2 linked regions of the Kaistia algarum genome follow. The protein of the gene in region 1 interacts with the protein of each later gene in a pairwise test. Links are inferred from orthologs where the notes say so. Each region holds a gene or a part of one and is shown on either strand. Other genes may lie near its edges.

Region 1 (6,097 bases):
CAGCGAGCCCGCGGCCTTCAAGGCGCTGGTCGATCAGGCTGAAGGCGCGCTCAAGGCCGCCTGACGCCCGGGCCGCCCTGTCAGGGCGGCCGCACCGGACTTTCCGGGGCCGGAACGAGCCTCTCCGTCGCTGCGGCTTGCCGTGGCGCGGGGCGTTTCCGGTGGATCCGGCGAGCTTTCCTCATCGGATCCGTTGTCACTGATCCGGCGCCAGCGGCGCCGCTGAGGGGGTTCCGATGTCCGATCTGGACACGCTCGAGCGTGAATTGCGCGGCGCCATCGACGCGGCCGCCGACGAGCCCGCGATCGAGGCCGTGCGCATTGCCGCGCTCGGCAAGAAGGGTTCCGTTTCCGAGCGTCTAAAGGGCCTCGGCACCATGACGCCGGAAGAGCGCAAGGTCATGGGACCGGCGCTCAACGGCCTGCGTGACCGCATCGCCGAAGCGCTTGTGATCCGCCGCGCCGCGCTGAAATCGGCGGGCCTCGCCGCCCGACTCGCTGCCGAGACGGTCGATGTGACGCTGCCCGTCCGGACGGGCGGCCTGGAGACCGGCCGGATCCATCCGGTGAGCCAGGTCATCGACGAGATCACCGCGATCTTCGGCGATCTCGGCTTCTCCGTCGCCGAGGGCCCGGACATCGAGACGGACCACTATAATTTCACGGCGTTGAACTTCCCCGTCGGCCATCCGGCGCGGGAAATGCACGACACTTTCTTCTTCAATCCGGACGAGAACGGCGAGCGTCTGCTGCTGCGCACGCACACCTCACCTGTGCAGATGCGCGCCATGGAGCAGCTGAAGCCGCCGATCCGCATCATCGCGCCCGGCCGCACCTACCGCATGGACAGCGACCAGACCCACACGCCGATGTTCCATCAGGTCGAGGGGCTGGTCATCGACCGGACGAGCCATATCGGCCATCTGAAATGGCTGCTCGAAGCCTTCTGCCGTGCTTTCTTCGAAGTCGAGAAGGTCGAGATGCGCATGCGGCCGTCCTTCTTCCCCTTCACCGAGCCGTCGATGGAGGTGGATATTCGCTGCCGCCGCATCGGCAACGAGGTTCGCTTCGGCGAGGGCGACGACTGGCTGGAGATTCTCGGCTGCGGCATGGTTCATCCGAACGTGATCCGTTTCGCTGGCCTCGATCCGGACAAATATCAGGGCTTCGCCTTCGGCATGGGCATCGACCGCATCGCCATGCTGAAATATGGCATGTCCGATCTCCGCGCCTTCTTTGACGCCGATCTCCGCTGGCTGTCCCATTACGGCTTCCGCCCGCTGGATATTCCAAGCCTCGTGAGCGGTTTGAGTTCGTAAGGAGAGCGACATGAAATTCACCCTCTCCTGGCTCAAGGAACATCTCGACACCGAGGCTTCCGTCGACGCGATCGCCGAGGGGTTGACGCGGATCGGGCTGGAGGTCGAGGGCGTCGAGGACAAGGCGAAGCAACTCGCGCCGTTCACGATCGCCTATGTCGTCTCGGCCGTTCAGCACCCCAATGCCGACCGGCTGCGCGTCTGCATGGTCGATACGGGCTCGGGCGAGCCGGTGCAGGTCGTCTGCGGCGCCCCGAATGCGCGCACCGGCATGAAGAGCGTGTTCTCGCCCGCCGGCACCTATATTCCCGGCAAGAACATCACGCTTGCTGTCGGCACGATCCGCGGCGTCGAGAGCCACGGCATGCTGTGCTCGGCCGCGGAGCTCGAGCTTTCCGAGGATCATGACGGCATCATCGACCTTCCGGACGACGCGCCGGTTGGCACACCCTATGCCGAGTGGGCCGGTCTCGCCGATCCGGTTATCGACATCGCGATCACGCCCAACCGCTCCGATTGCCTCGGTGTCTACGGCGTCGCGCGGGATCTGGCCGCCGCTGGCCTTGGAACCCTGAAGGACGGCGCGGTCACTCCCGTCGCCGGGACGTTCCCCTGTCCCGTCGGCGTGACGCTCGATTTCGGTGATACGCCCTCGCTCTGCCCGGCCTTCGGCCTACGCCTCGTGCGCGGCGTGAAGAACGGCCCTTCACCGGATTGGCTGCAAGCCAAGCTGCGTGCCATCGGGCTGCGCCCGATCAACGCGCTGGTCGACATCACCAATTATCTGACCTTCGATCGCGGCCGGCCGCTGCATGTCTTCGACGCGGCCAAGGTCCACGGCCATCTCACCGTGCGACGTGCCCGCGACGGTGAGGGCCTGCTGGCGCTGGACGGGCGGACCTATGCCCTCGATCCGTCGATGTGCGTCATCGCCGACGATCATGGCGTCGAATCGCTCGCCGGCATTATGGGTGGCGAGGCCTCGGGCTGTTCCGAAGATACCGTCGACGTCTTGATCGAATCGGCGCTGTGGGAGCCGCTGGCCATCGCGCAGACCGGTCGCAAGCTCGGCATCAATTCCGATGCGCGCTACCGTTTCGAGCGCGGCGTCGACCCGGCCTTCATGCTGCCGGGCCTGGAGCTTGCGACCAAGCTGGTGCTCGACCTTTGCGGTGGGACGCCGAGCGACATCGTCGTCGCCGGCACGGTGCCGCAGCCGCATCGTTCGGTCGCCTTCCCGATCGCCGAGGTGAAGCGCCTTGCCGGCATCGATCCGAGCGAGGACGAGATCCGCGCCGTGTTGACGGCGCTGGGTTTTGGTCTTTCCGGTTCGGCTCCGGTCCTGACGGCCGTGGCGCCGTCCTGGCGGCCTGATATCGACGGCAAGGCGGACCTCGTCGAGGAGGTGATGCGCATCGTCGGCGTCGACCGCGTGCCCTCAACGCCGCTGCCGAAGTCTGATGACGTGACGCGTCCGGTGCTGACGCTGCTGCAGGGCCGCACGCGCCGCGCCAAGCGCATCCTCGCCGCGCGGGGGCTCGTCGAGGCCGTGACCTGGTCCTTCGTTGCCAAGCGGGCCGCGGAAGCCTTCGGCGGCGGCGCTCCCGCGCTGGCGCTGGCCAATCCGATCTCGACCGACATGTCCGACATGCGGCCGAGCCTGCTGCCGGGTCTGCTGTTGGCGGTCCAGCGCAATGCCGATCGCGGCCATGACGATGCGGCGCTATTCGAGGTCGGGCAGGCCTTCCGGGGCACGCGGCCATCCGACCAGATCATCGCAGCCTCCGGCGTTCGCCGCGGCACAGCAGGCGTTTCGGCCGCAGGTCGTCACTGGCAGGGCAAGGCGGCACCGGTCGGCGTCTTCGACGTCAAGGCCGATGCGCTGGCACTGCTCGACTCGCTCGGCGCAGCGGTCGACCGGATGCAGATCGTTCCCGGCGGGCCGGCCTGGTTCCATCCCGGGCGGTCGGCGACGATCCAGCTCGGGCCGCAGAACGTCATCGGCTGGTTCGGCGAATTCCACCCCGCGACGCTGGAAATCCTCGACATCGAAGGACCGGTGGCGGGCTTCGAGATCGTGCTGGGCGCGATTCCCGCGCCCAAGAGTCGCCCGACCCGCACCAAGCCGGCGATCGACCTGACCTCGCTGCAGCCGGTCCGGCGCGACTTCGCCTTCGTGGTCGAGCGTTCGGTCGAGTCGGCGAAGATCGTCAGGGCGGCGCAGTCTGCCGACAAGAACCTCATCGCGGCGGCGAGCATATTCGATCTGTTCGAGGGTCCGTCGATTGGCGCCGACAAGAAGTCGGTGGCGATCGAGGTGACGCTTCAGCCGAGCGAGCGGACCTTGACCGAGGAGGAGATCGACCTGGTCTCGAAGAAGATCATCGTCCAGGTTGCCAAGGCGACCGGTGGGGTGCTGCGGGCCTGATGGGCCCTTGAGAAGACGGCGGACCCGGAATCGGGCCCGGCGGCATACCGTGACTAACCGCGCGGAGACCCCTTCGCACGGTTCTTACGAAACGGGTGCTTGGAATGCCGCGCTATGAAATCCACGGCCATGCGATCATTTCCGACAATGATTGCATCGCCGGTCCGGACGGGCGAATGCCGGATTCGCTGCGCAACGAGACCGACTGGAACTACTTCCAGCTGGAGCTCGATCGGGCGGTCCTGACCGTTCTGGGACGAGGAGGCCACGAGGCCCATCCCAATTCGCGCGGGCGCCGCCGCCTCGTGGTTTCTTCCCGCGTCGATGGGATTGAGCATCGGCCGGATGCCTGGTGGTGGAACCCCGGCCAGGCCTCGCTTGGCGAGGTATTGCGGATTGTGGCCCCGGAAGGCGGTCTGATCGCCGTGCCGGGCGGGCGGCGGGTCAACGATCTTTTCCTGTCCCTCGGCTTCGACGCCTTCCACCTGGTGCGCAAGCGCGGCGTCGTCATCCCGAAGGGCGTGCCAGTGTTCACACGCGTCTGGGTGGCGGGTTCAGCGGAGCGGCTGCTGGCCAGCCACGGCCTTCATCCCGCGACAAGCCGGGACCTCGATCCGGCGGCCCGCGTCTCGCTCACCATCTGGACGAGGTAAGCGAGCCGCGGCCGCGAGGCAGCCTCAATGCAGGCTGACAGCCTCGAGATCGTTCTCGCGGGCGTTCATCACGATCGCCTCGCGACTATCCGAAATCATCAGCGGCGAGCCGGCCGCGTCGAGCAAGGCCCAGAAGTTCTGGCCGGGCTGGACGGCGGGGGCGTTGGGGAAGAACTGGCGGATCTCGTCCGACGACACCGGTCGGACGAACGCGATCTGTCCGTTGCCGAGGCCGGCGAAATTCTCGGGCGTCATGACGTTGCGGGGTTCTGACATAGTTGTCTCCTCGATTGAGCGAGAAAGGGATCGGCGGTCAGTCGCGCGCCGCGATCTCAATTCTTCGGATGATACGCTCGGGCGTCGGCCGGGCTAGGTCGATGGCGAGCAGCCCATCCTTCAGTTCGGCAGAAACGATTTCGATGCCATCGGCGAGGACGAAGGTCTTCTGGAACTGCCGCGCCGCGATGCCGCGATGCAGGTAGATCCGCTCGCGATCGTCGACCTGACGGCCGCGAATGACGAGCTGGTTCTCCTCGACCGTCACATCCAGCGATTCACGAGAGAAACCCGCGACCGCCAGGGTAATGCGAAGGCATTCGTCGTTTGTATCGGTCTTGGCGATCCGCTCGATATTATAGGGCGGATAGCCGTCACCAGACGCCTTGGCGACGCGGTCGAGCACGCGCTCGATCTCGTCGAACCCCAGAAGCAGCGGGCTGGAAAAGCCCGAAACACGCGACATCACAAAGTCCTTCCACCAAGCGACCTTGTCTACGGACCCTATAGGAGGCATCCGGCGGAACGTTTCCGCTTCATCTATATGGTCCGTGCGGACCGGCCTTCAAGAAGCCTCCGACACGGGCCGTTCCCATGTTCCAGAGGACTCGGATCGGAACAATGCGTCGAGTACGGCCATGTTCGCGATCGCGTCATCAATGCCGAAATGCCAGGGACCTGTGCCCGCCACGGCGCGGGAGAACGCCTCCGCCTGCAGGGCATATTGATCGACCGGCGGCAGCGCGATCGTCTCGCCGGGATGGCCGGGGCCGTGCGTATCGATCGTAATGTGAGCCGCCTCGTCGGTCGGCGCAGAAAACGGTGTCGGCATCTCGATCCGGCCGCTGGTTCCCACGATGGCGATGCGCTGGTGACGGAAGGTCTGCGTGGAGACGGTCGCCGACAGCTGCCGTCCCTCGCCGAAATCTGCGAGAAAGCTCGCTGCCCGGTCGGTGCCCATGGCCGGATCGCGGTCGATCAGCGCCAGGACGCGGATCGGTTCGGCGCGAAAGAGGAACCGCGCGGCGGCGACGACATAGCAGCCGATGTCCAGCAGCGCACCACCGCCGGTCTCGACTCGGTTGCGGATATTGGCCGGATCGACATTCAGGAACGAGAAGAAGCCCTGCACCAGACGCAGCGGTCCGATCCGGTCGGCGTCGAGGAGGCGTCGCACCTCGTGCCATTGCGGATGATGGCGAAACATGAAGGCCTCGGCGACGTGCAGCCCTCGGGCCGCCGGCCTGATGGCGGCGATCTCCTCCCGGTTCACGCCCATGGGCTTCTCGCAGAGCACATGCTTGCCCTTCTCAAGAGCCGCGCGGACGGTCACCGCATGGAGATGGTTGGGCAGGGCGTTATAGATGACGTCGATTTCGGGATCGTCCAGCAGCTCGTTGTAGGAGCCGTAGGCGCGGGCG
Region 2 (5,882 bases), on another replicon or contig:
CGCCGCGGCCAGATCATCTCGCGCGCCGGTGCCACGGGCTCGGTCAGTGCCCCGCAGCTGCATTTCGAGCTGCGCAAGGGCTCGAAGCCGGTCAACCCGCTGGATTATCTCCAGACCTGATCTTCCTTGAGCCCTCCCCTTGAGGGAGGGCCGAAGGCGCGAAGCGGCTTCGGGGAGGGGCTAGCGTCTGCAGAGCCGAAGCGTTCTCCTCTTCCCGACGAAGCGACCCTTCCCCAAAACCGCTTGCGCGGTTTTGGCCCTCCCTCAAGGGGAGGGCTCAAGCGGAGGTTACGATCCGCCGCTCCCCCGCGATCACCGCCCCAACGCCACTCCCAACCTGCCGGCGAGATCCAGAATGAATTGCCAGGCGACGCGGCCCGAGCGAGCGCCGCGCGTCGTCGACCATTCCAGCGCCTCGGCATCCAGTTGCGCCGCGTCCATCTTCAGGCCGAAATGATCAGCATAGCCATGGACCATGGCGAGATAGTCGTCCTGGCTGCATTTGTGGAAGCCGAGCCAAAGGCCGAAGCGGTCTGACAGCGACACCTTCTCCTCGACCGCCTCATGCGGGTTGATCGCCGTCGAGCGCTCATTCTCCATCATATCGCGCGGCAGCAGATGCCGCCGGTTCGATGTCGCATAGAAGACGATGTTCTCGGGCCTTCCTTCGACGCCGCCGTCCAGAGCCGCCTTCAGCGACTTGTAGGACGTATCGTCATTGTCGAAGGAGAGATCGTCGCAAAACAGGATGAAGCGGCGATCGAGGTCGCGCAGCTTGACCATCAGTTCCGGCAGGCTGTCGATATCCTCGCGGTGGATTTCGACGAGCTTCAGCGGATGGCCGCCGGGCAGGGTGGCTGGGTCCAGATTGATATGGGCATGCGCCGCCTTGACGAGCGAGCTCTTGCCCATGCCGCGCGCGCCCCAGAGCAGGACGTTGTTGGCGGGCAGCCCGCGCGCGAAGCGCTCGGTATTATCGTTCAGGATGTCGCGGACGCGGTCGATGCCCTTCAGCAGCACCATGTCGACACGGTTGACCTTCTTGACGGGCTGCAGCGTGCCGCTCGCGGCATGCCAGACGAACGCGTCGGCGGCATCGACGTCGAGCGGCGGGCGGGCCGGCGGAACGGCGCGCTCGATCAGGGCGATCAGGCGGTCGAGCCTTTCGGCGAGCGGCGTCAGGTCCGGTTCGGCGGGCATCGGGACGTTCCTCTTGGCGAATGCGAAGGCGAGGTGGGGTCCTGCGGTATCATGCGCGACACGGCATTTGCAAAGGGTGATGGCGCCGCTATAGTCCGCGCCGTTTCGCAGGCCGCTGTCTCGCCCTATGTGAGGACCGGCGCCAGTCGATGCGCTTAGTCATTCGTCCCTCGGGTCGGACATTCATAGGGAAGCCAGATGTTCATTACGGAAGCCTTTGCCCAGACCGCGGCCGCGGGTTCGCCCGGCGGCATGGACATGATCATTCAGTTCGTGCCGTTCATCTTCGTCTTCGCGATCATGTGGTTCCTCATGATCCGTCCGCAGCGCCAGAAGGCGAAGCAGCATCAGGAGATGATCAAGAACGTGCGTCGCGGTGACACCATCGTCATGACCGGTGGCCTGATCGGCAAGATTGCGAAGGTCGTCGACGACAGCGAGCTTCTGCTTGAAGTCGGCGAGAACGTCCGTGTCCGCGTCTCCCGCGGTTCCATTGCCGATGTTCGCGCCAAGGGCGAACCGGTCAAGGAAGGCGAATAATCCTTCTCCCCAACACGGCCGGTTAAACGGCCGGACCTACGGAAGCGGTTTCCATGCTCCATTTCACGCGCTGGAAGATGGTGTTGATCCTGGGCACAGTGCTCATCGGGATCCTCCTCGCGGTGCCCAATCTGTTCTCCAAGGAAACCGTCGATTCCTGGCCGAGTTGGGTGCCCAAGCGCCAGCTCGTCCTCGGCCTCGACCTTCAGGGCGGCTCCTATCTGCTGTATCAGGTCGACCGGCAGGACTATGTGCAGAAGCGCCTGCGCACGCTCGTCGGCGAAATCCGCAAGGTGATGCTGGAAGAGCCGCGCATCGGCTATTCGGGTCTCGGCGTACAAGGGCAGGGGGTGCAGCTGCGCATCCGCGACGTCTCCCAGCTCGATCTCGTCCGCAAGCGCCTGGAGCCGCTCCGCAATCCGCTGAGCAATTCGATCCTGAGCGGTGTCGCCGTCAACGAGTTCGACCTGACCGTCGGTAGCGACGGCCTTGTCCAGATGAACTATTCGGAGGCGGGCCTTGCGCAGCGCATCCGCCAGATCGTCGATCAGTCGATCGAGGTCATCGCCCGCCGCATCGACCAGCTTGGCACGGTCGAGCCGTCAATCCAGCGCCAGGGCGAAGACCGCATCCTCGTCGAGGCTCCCGGTCTCGGCGATCCCGAGCGCTTGAAATCGCTCGTCGGCCAGACGGCACAGCTCACCTTCCACCTGGTCGATTCGAGCGTGGCTCCAGGTCAGAGCGCCGATCAGGCGCGCAAGCCTGGGACGATTCTCGTGCCCTCCAACGAGCCGGGCGGTCCGACCTATGTGCTGGAGGAGTCGCCGCTTCTGACCGGCGAGGACCTGACCGACGCTCAGGCCTCATTCGACCAGCGCTCCAACGAGCCGACGGTGTCGTTCCGCCTGACGACGGGCGGTGCACGCACCTTCGGCGACGTGACGCAGAAGAACGTCAACCGCGCCTTCGCCATCGTCCTCGATGACAAGGTGATCTCCGCGCCGGTCATCCGCGAGCCGATCCTTGGCGGCTCCGGCCAGATCAGCGGCAGCTTCACGATCCAGACAGCGAACGATCTCGCCATCCTGCTCCGCGCCGGCTCGCTGCCAGCCAAGCTGACCATCGTTGAGGAGCGCAATATCGGACCCGGCCTCGGCGCCGATTCGATCCGCGCCGGCAAGATCGCCTCGATCATCGCCACCGCGGCGGTCTGCGCCTTCATGGTGGCGACCTATGGCGTGCTCGGCTGGATCGCCAACATTGCCGTGCTCGTCAACGTCATCCTGATCTTCGCGATCGTAACATTGCTCGGCGCGACTTTGTCGTTGCCCGGCATCGCCGGCGTGATCATCACGGTGGGTACCGCCGTCGATTCGAACGTGCTGATCTATGAACGCATCCGCGAGGAGTTCCGACAGGGACGCTCCGCGATCGCCGCCATCGATGCGGGCTTCCACCGAGCACTCGGCACCATTCTCGATGCCAACGTCACGACGCTCATAGCGGCCCTGGTGCTGTTCTATCTGGGCTCCGGCCCGATCCGCGGCTTCGCGGTGACGCACGCCATCGGCGTCGCGACCACCATCTTCACCGCCTTCACCTTCACGCGACTTCTGGTCGCGATGTGGGTGCGCTGGCGCCGTCCGACCACGATCTCGCTCTGAGCGCGGCAAGAAGGACTTAAGACATGCGCCATCTTCGCCTCGTTCCAGACAATACCAAGATCCCGTTCATGCGCATGCGGCGCTGGACGTTCCCGATTGCCGCGCTCTTGTCGCTCGCCTCGATCGTGCTGTTCATCGTCGTCGGGCCGAATTACGGCATCGACTTCCTGGGCGGCACGGTCATCGAGATCCAGACCAAGGAGCAGCATCCCGACCTGACCGCGCTGCGCAGCAAGCTGAATGCCCTCGACCTCGGCGACGTTCAGGTGCAGACGATCGGCGACGACAACTCGATCCTGATCCGCGTCGGCCAGCAAGCCGGCGGCGAGACGGCGCAGCAGGAAGCGATCGGCAAGGTCCGCGCCGCCCTCGCCGACCAGGCCGAGTTCCGCCGGACCGAGATCGTCGGTCCGCGCGTCTCAGGCGAACTCGCCTGGAACGGCGCCCTCGCCATGATCGTCACCTTCCTGGCGATCGCGATCTATGTGTGGTTCCGCTTCGAGTGGCAGTTTGCGGTCGGCAGTATCATTTCGGCCGCCAATGTCGTGATCATGACCTTCGGCTTCTATGTGGTGACGCAGCACGAATTCAATCTGACGTCGCTCGCCGCGATCCTGACCACGGTCGGCTATTCGCTGAACGACACGGTCGTGGTCTATGATCGAATCCGCGAGACGCTGCGCAAATACAAGAAGATCCCTCTGGGCGATCTGATCGACCGCGCCATCAACGACATGCTTGGCCGTACCGTGATCACGACGATGACGACGCTCATCGCGTTGTTCTCGCTCTACATTTTCGGCGGCGAGGTCATCCGGGCGTTCACGCTGGCCATGATCTTCGGCGTCTGCGCGGCGATCTTCTCGTCGATCTGCGTCGCTGCACCCGTGCTGATTTACTTCAAGCTCCGGCCCGACCAGATGGACGACAAGCCGGAAGAGGATCCGTCCAAGTCGGCAGCCAACGCCATGGCCAAGCAGACTGGCAAGGGCGCGCAGAAGGCCTAACGCAGCGATGGCTCTGTTCCAGCGGCCGCCGCCGCTCGTCGTTCGCGATCAGCACCTGCCGCGGCAGGTACCGATCGAGGCTTATGGCGATTTCGGCTTCCGCTTTGAGGGAATGACGCATTCCGGCTCGTTGCTCTGCCTGCCGAGCGGCATTCACGGCTGGCAGGTGGAGCAGCCCGCCGAGATCGACTCGGAGGCCCTGGCGTCGATCCTGGATCAGGCATCGGCGATCGATGTCCTGATCATCGGGACGGGCCGTGATATCGCGCCGTTTCCCCCGGCGCTCCGAGCGGCGTTGCGCGAGGCCGGTATCGGGCTCGAGGTGATGGGAACCGTGCCGGCAATCCGCACCTACAACATCCTCCTCGCCGAAGGGCGGCCCGTCGCCGCGGCCCTGATCGCGATCACCTGACCGGAGGCCGGCATGGACGTATTCGCCCATTGTGCCGCCGAAGTCCGCCAGCATGACCGCGAGCGTTTCCTCGCCGATCTGTTCGCGCCAGAGGCGCCACGGCGGCATCTGTTCGCGCTTCATGCCTTCAATCTGGAAATCGCGCGCGTGCGCGAACTGGTTTCCGAGCCGATGCCTGGGGAGATCCGCCTGCAATGGTGGCGCGATCTCCTGACCGGCCAGGCGACGGGCGATGCTGCCGGCCATCCTGTCGCCGCGGCGGTCCTGGAGACATTGTCGTTGAACGGATTGCCGGCCGACGCACTGGACCGGCTGATCGAGGCGCGAATCTTCGATCTCTACAATGATCCGATGCCGAGCCTCGCCGATCTGGAGGGCTATGCCGGCGAGACGAGTTCGGTACTCGTCCAGTATGGCGCGATGATCCTCGCCGGAGGTCGCGATCCCGGCACGGCCGACGCGGCCGGTCATTCCGGCGTGGCGCTCGCCATCACCGGATTGCTGCGCGCACTGCCGATCCACGCCCGCCGCCGCCAGCTCTATCTCCCGGCCGATCTCCTGCAGGCCGAGGGAGTCGTGAGCGAAGACATCTTCGCTGGCCGCACCACACCGGAATTGTTGCGGCTGCTGAAAACGATGCGCGATATCGCCCAGGACCATCTGGGCCGTGCCCGCGCCGCGCTCGCATCCGCCGAAACAGCCGTGTTGCCCGCCTTCCTGCCGCTAGCGCTGGTCGAGCCGGTGCTGGCAAGGATGGAACGCCCTGACTATGCGCCGCTTGCCACAACGGTGGATCTGGCACCCTGGCGCAGCCAATGGATGCTCTGGCGTGCCGCGCGGCGCGGAAGGGTTTAGGCGCTGGCCGCCGCGCCGTGATGCGTCAACTCGTCGATCCGGTGCGCATGCTGGACGGCGTGCTTGGCCGCTTCGTTCTGGTTGAACATTTCCAGCTTGTCCGTGTCATCATCAGCGACCGGCGTCAGCGCCTCGTCCATATATTCCTTGCGCTTCGGGTCGGCCTCAATGGCGCGACGCTGGCGCTCGAGCTTCCAGAGAAGG

Evidence for each region.
Region 2: the proteins of pheT (region 1) and secD interact in binary tests that used the Escherichia coli proteins (3 or more experiments, as listed by UniProt). The link is inferred for Kaistia algarum from one-to-one orthologs.

Annotation. Positions count from the first base shown.
Region 1 is NZ_JAPKNJ010000001.1:1,857,175-1,863,271, reverse strand. Bases 984-4,038 are described here. They hold pheT (phenylalanine--tRNA ligase subunit beta), read left to right. Parts: upstream 984-1,329; coding sequence 1,330-3,747; downstream 3,748-4,038. Other genes in these bases: OSH05_RS09035 (hypothetical protein), read left to right, coding at 3,852-4,038; pheS (phenylalanine--tRNA ligase subunit alpha), read left to right, coding at 984-1,319. In the rest of the region: rplT (50S ribosomal protein L20), read left to right, coding at 1-64; more of pheS, read left to right, coding at 237-983; more of OSH05_RS09035, read left to right, coding at 4,039-4,400; OSH05_RS09030 (BQ00720 family protein), read right to left, coding at 4,425-4,676; OSH05_RS09025 (Hsp20 family protein), read right to left, coding at 4,714-5,142; OSH05_RS09020 (Gfo/Idh/MocA family protein), read right to left, coding at 5,242-6,097.
Region 2 is NZ_JAPKNJ010000002.1:680,583-686,464, reverse strand. Bases 1,259-4,098 are described here. They hold secD (protein translocase subunit SecD), read left to right. Parts: upstream 1,259-1,793; coding sequence 1,794-3,404; downstream 3,405-4,098. Other genes in these bases: secF (protein translocase subunit SecF), read left to right, coding at 3,428-4,098; yajC (preprotein translocase subunit YajC), read left to right, coding at 1,399-1,740. Outside these bases: OSH05_RS16460 (peptidoglycan DD-metalloendopeptidase family protein), read left to right, coding at 1-120; OSH05_RS16455 (ATP-binding protein), read right to left, coding at 313-1,200; more of secF, read left to right, coding at 4,099-4,411; OSH05_RS16435 (Mth938-like domain-containing protein), read left to right, coding at 4,419-4,823; OSH05_RS16430 (phytoene/squalene synthase family protein), read left to right, coding at 4,836-5,678; OSH05_RS16425 (B12-binding domain-containing radical SAM protein), read right to left, coding at 5,675-5,882. UniProt on the Escherichia coli protein: Part of the Sec protein translocase complex. Interacts with the SecYEG preprotein conducting channel. SecDF uses the proton motive force (PMF) to complete protein translocation after the ATP-dependent function of SecA.